DNA from 2 places in the Mesorhizobium sp. M0408 genome. Region 1 is predicted to be linked to the other one. Evidence: riboswitches for the same ligand, from Rfam matches in the RefSeq annotation. Region 1 holds a riboswitch; the other holds the start of a gene.
What was found. A riboswitch is a leader RNA that binds a small molecule or an ion and turns the genes downstream of it on or off. The one in region 1 is predicted to bind cobalamin.
Positions count from the first base shown of each region.

Region 2: it holds a riboswitch for cobalamin, as region 1 does, so the genes downstream of both, metE (5-methyltetrahydropteroyltriglutamate--homocysteine S-methyltransferase) here and NKI67_RS06665 (DUF1636 family protein) in region 1, are expected to answer to the same signal.

Region 1 is NZ_JAMYRO010000004.1:225,256-229,463, reverse strand. Features, by position in the region: gene NKI67_RS06675 (cobaltochelatase subunit CobN) at 1-257, opposite strand, end outside; gene cobW (cobalamin biosynthesis protein CobW) at 276-1,316, opposite strand; gene NKI67_RS06665 (DUF1636 family protein) at 1,313-1,747, opposite strand; cobalamin riboswitch at 1,786-1,989, opposite strand; gene NKI67_RS06660 (winged helix-turn-helix domain-containing protein) at 2,019-3,218, opposite strand; gene NKI67_RS06655 (NADH-quinone oxidoreductase subunit A) at 3,554-3,919, shown strand; gene NKI67_RS06650 (NuoB/complex I 20 kDa subunit family protein) at 3,910-4,208, shown strand, end outside.
Region 2 is NZ_JAMYRO010000037.1:25,383-29,590, reverse strand. Features, by position in the region: gene NKI67_RS29530 (MFS transporter) at 1-695, shown strand, start outside; gene NKI67_RS29525 (hypothetical protein) at 733-972, shown strand; cobalamin riboswitch at 1,195-1,395, shown strand; gene metE (5-methyltetrahydropteroyltriglutamate--homocysteine S-methyltransferase) at 1,491-3,836, shown strand; gene NKI67_RS29515 (FMN-binding negative transcriptional regulator) at 3,935-4,153, opposite strand; gene NKI67_RS29510 (dihydrodipicolinate synthase family protein) at 4,188-4,208, opposite strand, start outside.

The DNA of each region.
Region 1 (4,208 bases):
ATGCGGACCAGAATGACCTTGGCGTGGCGGGCGACGCTGTCGATCCACAGGTCGACGGACATCGGATGGCGCAGGTCGCGCAAGGCGGCGAGCCGCATCGACGGCAGGCGGTGCGCATCTGCCTTCCACGCCGCCGCCAGCCCGGCCAGGTCGCTGTCGGTGAAGGACAGCGCCACGACATCCGCAGGCGTTTGCCTGAGATCGACGGGCTCGGCGAGATCGTCGAGCGAGGCGGATGTGGTGGTGAGGATGTGCATCGCGGCTCGTACCTGGGGTCAGCCGGCGAGGATACGCTCGATGGCGGGGCGGTTCAGCCCTTTCAGGCCGATGACGACCAGGCGCGAGCGGCGGTCGTCTTCAGCGGTCCAGGCGCGGTCGTAATAGTGGTTGACGCGCGGACCGACGGCCTGCAGCAGGAGCCGCATCGGCTTGCCGCCGACTTCGACGAAACCCTTGACGCGCAACACGTTTTCTTCCTCCGCCGCCGTGGCGACCCGTTGTGCGAGCTCGTCCGGGTTGGACACAGACGCGATGTCGATGACGAACGAGTCAAAATCGTCATGTTCGTGGTCGAGCTCGTCGTCGTGGTGGGTCTTGCGGTTCTCGATGTCGTCCTCGACGGCGAGGCCGAGGCCGAGCAGCACCGACGGGTCGACCTTGCCTTGCGAAGTCGGTACGATCTTCACCGCCCGCGCAACGTGCTTGCCGATGACGGCATTGGCACGGGCCGAGCCGGCTGCGTCCATCAGGTCGCTCTTCGACAGGATGATCAGGTCGGCGCAGGCGAGCTGGTCTTCGAACACTTCCTCGACCGGATCGTCATGGTCGAGCGTCTCGTCCTGCGCGCGCTGGGCCTGCAGGGCGTCCATGTCGTTGGCTACGCGGCCATCAGCCAGCGCCGGTCCGTCGACCACGGCAATGACGCCGTCCACCGTCACGCGGCTTTTCACCGACGGCCACTGGAAGGCCTGGACCAGCGGCTTGGGTAAAGCGAGGCCGGATGTCTCGATCAGGATGTGGTCGACCCTCGGCGTCAGCGACAGGATCTGGTCCAGCGCCGGGACGAAATCATCGGCGACGGTGCAGCAGATGCAACCATTGGCCAGCTCGACGATGTTTTCCTCGGGGCAGGTGTCGATGGCGCAGCCCTTCAGGATCTCGCCGTCAATGCCGATGTCGCCGAACTCGTTGACGATGATGGCTAGGCGCTTGCCTTTGGCGTTTTCGAGCAAATGGCGGATCAGCGTCGTCTTGCCGGCGCCGAGAAAGCCGGTGACCACGGTGCAGGGAACGCGCGAAAGGGAGGCAGCGGTCATGTCAGGTCCTTCAAAAGGTCAAGGGGAGGGATGCGGGCAACCAGGCCGCGCTTCAGGCAATCGGGACGGCCGCGCCATGGAATGAGCCCATCCGTCGAGGTGGCGAACAGCTTTGCCCCGGTGACGAGATCGGCGCCGCTGGTCGTGGTCAGATCACCGAAGACGTAACTCCAGCAGCCGTCGCGCAGCATGGCCGCGCTGAGCCGGCGCTTGCAATTGCCGAGGCATTCGACGGTGCGGATTTTGATGTTTTCGCTGGAAGCGGCGCGGCGCGTGTCCTCTGCGAGCAGTTCGCCGGCGCGCGGATGAGCGTCCGAACCGGTCTCGTCACGGCAGGACGAGCAGACGATGACGGTAACGCCGGCCGGGGAATCACCATGGCCGGACAATAAATCCGCTGTCTCAGCCGGAAAACTGCTGTCGTGTTCCAAATCAGGCTCCTTGCCCGGAAAACCCGCCAGGCGATCGGATTCTTATGTCCTAGACGGCAGGTCTCCTGGCTCGCGGGTCATCGCCTGGGTGCCGCCTTCCCGGGAATATCCCAGTGGTTTTCGGCCGAGGCTCGTCGCTTACAGTTGCGGGGACAGCCGCGGATTTGAAATCGAGATTTCGCACCGCATTCCCTCTTGGCCCCTGCCGTTGCGGGCAGGGGACCGTCTGGAACGGATTTAGGCTTGTGGAGGCAGTCGTGTCAACGCACGTCTATGACGCGGCGATATCCGCGAGCGGCCGGCCGAGGTCGCCGGCAGCGGTCACCTCGATGCGTTCCAGGCCGAGCCAGCCCTGCATCTGCTTCAATTCTTCGAAAAGCTCGGCTGCGGTTTGCAGCGAGGCGCCGGGCTCCGCATAGGCGGCATGGACGCGCAAGACGCCGGCCGGGCGGTCGGCCCTGAGGTCGACGCGCCCGACGATGCTGTCGCCGAACAGGAACGGCAGCACGTAATAGCCATACTGGCGCTTTTCGGCCGGCGTGTAGATCTCGATGCGGTAGTGGAAGTCGAACAACCGCTCGGTGCGCGATCGTTCGAAGACGACAGGATCGAACGGCGCGAGCAAGGCGCGCGCCTCGATCTTGCGCGGCAAACGGGCGTCCTTGTGGAGATAGGCTGTTTTGTTCCAGCCTTCGACGCTCACCGGCAACAGGTCGCCGGCCTCGACCAACTCCTCGATGCGGCCCTTGATGTCGGCGGGCGAGAGGCGGAAATAGTCGCGCAGGTCTCCTGCCGTGGCGATGCCGTGGGCGCGGGCCGAGATGCGCAGCAATTCGCGGTGAGCATCCTCGGGACGGGGAACCGGTAGCGCGAGTACCGCCGGCGGCAATACGCGCTCCGGCAGATCGTAGAACCGTTCGAAGCCGCGGCGATGCGCCGTGGTGATGCGGCCGGCCCAGAACAGCCATTCGAAGGCGTGCTTGGCATGGCTCCAGCCCCACCAGCCGCCCGAACCCTTCTGGCCTTCGAAAGCCGACGCCGCGATCGGGCCTCGTTCGGCGACCTCGCGATAGATGTCTTCGATATAGGCGGCGTGCTCGCGGCCCCATTTGGCCAGTCCGCTGTACATTTCGTCGCCGCACTCGGCCCGCTGCATGCGCCAGCGCATCAGCGGATAGGTCTCGACCGGCAAGAAGGAGGCTTCGTGCGCCCAATATTCGAAGACCATGCGCTTGCGCGTTACGGCGGCGTCGTCGAGCAGCGCCAGCTTGTAGGGGCCAAGCCGCGAATAGAGCGGCATATAGTGGGCGCGCACCACGGCGCTGACGGAATCGATCTGCAGCAGGCCGGTACGGGCAAGCACGCGGGCCAGATGCCGGCGGTCAGGCGTGCCGGTGGGGCGCGGGTCATTGAATCCCTGTGCCGCGAGCGCAATGCGGCGGGCCATGGCAAGCGAGATTTTTTCCTTCATGAAGGCGGCATCCGGACGATTTTAGACAGAGAAAATGACCTGCGATTCCGTGCCATGCTAACAGGGTTTTGGCGGCATTGATGTCAGGAGAGAAAAGTGGAGTAAAAAGTGAAGGAAATCAAACAGGAGCGGATCGGACCAGTTTTCCCGGATATGCCGTCCAGCACCGCGATTTGAACAAGGTTTGACTTGCTTCGCCGAAAGCGCTGCGCTAACCCTCGCCGCGTTGCAGCATAGAGCCTCCTTAAAACGGTTCAGTGGTTAAACTGTCACGCTTCCGCAAGTGGGTCCGGTGCTGTAATCAGAGTGGATTGGCCGCCAACGGAAACTGCAGCATGAACGCACTTTTAGGTTCGTACCTGCCCATCGTCCTGTTCATCGGCGTGGCGCTGATCGTCGGGCTGGCGCTGCTCGCCGCACCCTTCCTGGTGGCCTATCGCAACCCCGATCCGGAAAAGCTTTCGGCCTATGAGTGCGGCTTCAACTCGTTCGATGACGCCCGCATGAAATTCGACATCCGCTTCTACCTGGTGTCGATCCTGTTCATCATCTTCGATCTGGAGGTGGCCTTCCTGTTTCCGTGGGCGGTGTCGTTCAGCCAGATCGGCATGCTCGGTTTCTGGTCGATGATGGTGTTTTTGGCGGTGCTGACCATCGGCTTTGCCTATGAATGGAAAAAAGGAGCGCTGGAATGGGATTGAACGACAGTTCCGGCACGCTCGTCGCGCCGAAGCCCAAGGGCCTCATCGATCCCAACACCGGCAGGCCGGTCGGGTCCGACGATCCATTCTTCCTGGAGATCAACAACGAGCTCGCCGACAAGGGCTTTCTCGTCACCTCGACCGAGGCGCTGATCACCTGGGCGCGCAGCGGCTCGTTGATGTTCATGACCTTCGGTCTCGCTTGCTGCGCCGTCGAGATGATCCATACGTCGATGCCGCGCTATGACTCGGAGAGGTTCGGTGTCGCGCCGCGCGCGTCTCCGCGTCA
Region 2 (4,208 bases), on a different contig from region 1:
GGCTGAGCTGTCTCCTCCTCATGCCGGCCGGTGCGGCCTGGATTCAATCATTCTCGCTGTTTAACGTCACAGTGCAGCTTTCGGCGCCGCGGTGGGTGGTTGGACGCGCCCTGTCTCTCTATCAGACGGCCACATACGGCGGCATGGCGGCGGGAAGCTGGCTTTGGGGCGAACTGGCGGATGTCCAAGGTGTTTCGGGAGCCTTCCTCGTCGCCAGCGTGGTTCTTCTGATTGGTGGACTGATTGGGATCGTTCTGCGTCAGCCGGATTTCGAAACGCTCAATCTGGATCCGACCAACAAGTTCAGCGAACCGACGCTGCAACTTGACCTTCGGCCACGAAGCGGTCCGATCATGGTGATGGTCGATTATCGTATCGATCAGAGAGATGTCCCAGAATTTCTCAGTGTGATGACATCGTGGCGAAAAGCCCGGCTGCGAGATGGCGCCAGACAATGGGCGTTGCTGCGTGACCTGGAAAAGCCCGAACTATGGACCGAGTGCTATCATGTGCCAACCTGGGTCGAGTATGTTCGCCACAACAACAGGCAGACCCAGGATGACGCCGAAATCGTTGCGCGCCTGGAAGCGCTGCACCGTGGCGATTGCCCGCCCAAGACGCATCACAAGATCGAACGCCAAACCGTGCGCGTGCACGACGATTTGCCGCTCAGGCCTCATTTGGACAGGACTTGAGCTGGCCCGGTGGTTTGAGCCGGGTTACCTTGAGCCGGTGGGCTGCGAACAAGCATTCGAGACGTCGGCCTCGATCCTCCGCAACACGCCGCTGCGCCGGGCCTCGGGTGCTCCCCTCGAAATCGTTGTGTTGTGTGTCACCGAGGGCATCACGGCCAACACCTTCCACATGGGCAACAGCCTCGCCATTGAGTCGAATGTGGTCGCGAGCAGATCACCAAAGAAGCGGTCGGAACCTTCGGAGCCGAAGTTCGACGCCGAGGTGGCGTTCGCATGATGAGGGAAGCAGCACCACGGCACTTGCCGGTATGTTTGCCGCCGGCAGCCGACGAACTCCTATCCTCCTGGACCGCTGTGCGTCATTGCTTTGATTTACCGGCCGCTCAAGGCTTCCACAGTTTTCGCTTTCGAGGCGACCTTTGGGGACATGCCAACGGAAATTTAACATAACGACATAAACATTTCTTTATGCGGCGTTGACAAAGAAGCGAACTGCTGTGATTGTCTCCCGTGTCGTGGTTCTCCGTACGGCGCTGCCGCAGCGGAGCTAAGAGGGAAGCCGGTGCGATGCCGGCGCTGCCCCCGCAACTGTTAGCGGCAAGCCAACCCCACTCATGTCACTGAGGCGAATAGCCTTGGGAAGACGGGTAGAGGCTATGACCCCGCGAGCCAGGAGACCTGCCACGGCAAATTACGTCCACGGGCGGGGTGTCTCGGTGGCCGCTGCAGCCTGGCGTTCCTGCCGGCCTGCTAGCGCCTTCCTTGTCACCGACGCCCCAACCATCGGGGTATGGCATGACTGTCTCTCAGCAAATTCCTGTAGCAACGCTCGGCGTGCCGCGCTTCGGTCGTCGGCGAGAACTGAAGTTCGCGCTTGAAAGCTACTGGTCCGGAAAATCTTCCGCCGCCGACCTTCTCACGACGGCGAAGGCGCTCCGTGCCGCTAGCTGGGAAGAGCAGCACGATCGCGGCGTGTCGAAAATCCCGTCGAACGACTTCTCGCTTTACGACCATGTGCTCGACACCGCAGCCATGGTCGGCGCCCTTCCGTCTCGTTACGCCTGGAATGGCGGCGAGGTCCCACTCGACATCTACTTCGCTATGGCGCGCGGCAACCAAGGTCAGACGGAGGATTGTGGGCACGGTGGTCACCAGCATGCGGCTCATCGGCCTGGTGTAACCGCGATGGAAATGACCAAGTGGTTTGACACCAACTATCACTACATTGTGCCGGAACTAAACGATGATCAAACGTTCGCTCTTTCGTCGACGAAGCCGGTTGATTACTTCCTCGAGGCTAAAGCCCTCGGCATTCACACACGCCCAGTCATCCTTGGACCGGTCACCTTCCTCAAGCTGGCGAAATCGCCTGCCGAGGGATTCGATCCCATCGCGCTCCTGCCGCGGCTGCTGCCCGTCTACGAGCAACTCCTGCAGAGGCTGAAGCTGTCGGGAGCCGACTGGGTGCAGATCGATGAGCCAGCGCTTGTCCTCGATCTGAACCCGAACGAACGAGCTGCGTTCGAATTCGCCTGTGGCCAGCTGTCGAAAGCCGCGCCCGAGCTGAAGATCATGCTGGCTACCTATTTCGGGCCGCTGGGAGACAATCTCGAAACCGCGGTTTCTCTGCCCCTGGCCGGGCTGCATATTGATCTCGTGCGCGCTCCCCAGCAGCTGGAAACGGTGGGTCGGCTCGCACCGAAGGATCTGGTGCTCTCGCTTGGCTTGATCGATGGCCGCAACGTCTGGCGTGCGAACCTGCCCGCCATTCTCGACCGCATCAAACCGATCGTCGCCGGCTGGCCCTTGGACCGCGTCGAGATCGCGCCTTCTTGCTCGATGCTGCATGTGCCGATTGACCTGCGCATGGAGACGGAACTCGACGCGGACATCAGGTCGTGGCTCGCCTTCGCGGCCCAGAAGACCGACGAGTTGGTGTTGCTGGCCCGGGCCCTGTCCCAAGGCAGGGATGCGGTGGCAGGCGCGTTGAAAGCGTCTGCCGAGGCTGCCGCCACCCGCGTGACATCCACGAAGATCCATGACCCGCTTGTTGAGGGGCGGATCGCCAGCATTGACGACAGCATGAAGCGACGAGAGAGCGCTTTTGCCGAGCGCTCCAGAGTCCAGGCCGGCACGCTCGGGCTGCCGCCGTTCCCGACGACGACCATCGGATCCTTCCCGCAGACGCCGCAGGTACGCAGGGCGCGGGCCGCTCATGCGAAGGGCCAGCTGAGCTATGTCGACTACGAGACCTTCCTGAAGAAGGAGATCGAGGCTGCAATTCGCTGGCAGGAAGAGATCGGGCTGGACGTGCTGGTGCACGGTGAGTTCGAACGAAACGACATGGTACAGCATTTCGGCGAGCAGCTGTCCGGCTTCGCCTTCACCCAGCATGCCTGGGTGCAGAGCTATGGGTCGCGTTACGTGCGCCCCCCCATCATCTTCGGCGACGTATCGAGGCCCAATCCGATGACGCTGCGCTGGTGGCAATTCGCCCAGTCGCTTACGGAATACCCTGTGAAGGGAATGCTCACAGGCCCAGTGACCATTCTCAACTGGTCTTTTGTTCGCGACGACGTACCCCGCTCCGAGGCATGCCGCCAGATCGCGCTTGCCATCCGCGACGAAGTGACGGATCTCGAATGGTCCGGCGCAAGGATGATCCAGATCGATGAGGCCGCGTTTCGCGAAGGATTGCCACTGCGCCAATCTGACTGGAAAGACTATCTCGACTGGGCTGTCGAATGCTTCCGGATCGCCTCAACGGGTGTAAAGGACACGACTCAAATCCATACCCACATGTGCTATTCGGAGTTCAACGAGATCATCGACGCGATCGCCGAAATGGATGCGGATGTAATTTCGATTGAGACGTCGCGCTCGAAAATGGAACTGCTGGACGCCTTCACGAGTTCCAAATATCCGAACGAAATCGGGCCCGGAGTCTACGACATTCACTCACCACGTGTCCCGGAAGTCGGGGAGATTTCGGATCTCGTCATGCTTGCCCGCGAGCGACTGTCGGATTCCCAACTGTGGGTAAACCCCGACTGTGGCCTCAAAACACGCAAATGGGAGGAGGTCCGCCCTGCCCTCATGAACATGGTCGATGCAGCACGTGCGCTCCGGGAGAAAGTGTAGGCCGGAGGGTTTCCTGGTTGCTCACCATGTGGTGAGTCCCCGGCTGCCGCACGTCGGCCGTGAATGTGCCAAAACGCGATCACATCCTTTGAAATAATTCACTCGAGCGAGAATGTGCATTTTCCTTCGGCACGTGTATTAATCGCGCAGGAGTAAAGGGTACCGTTTTCTCCCTGTGACGTGTCGAGTTCGAAGGGGATGTGATTGGCGTCGAGACCGCTCCGGCCATGGGTTATCAGCATGCCAAGTGCGCTGTTCTCGATCAGTTCGTAAAGGACTTCTCGGCTCGGTTCATCGAAATGCGCGGGTACATACATGACAGGTTCCTTCACTGGCCGCCGGGTTCGCTGTTCACCGGTTGACATCCGATGG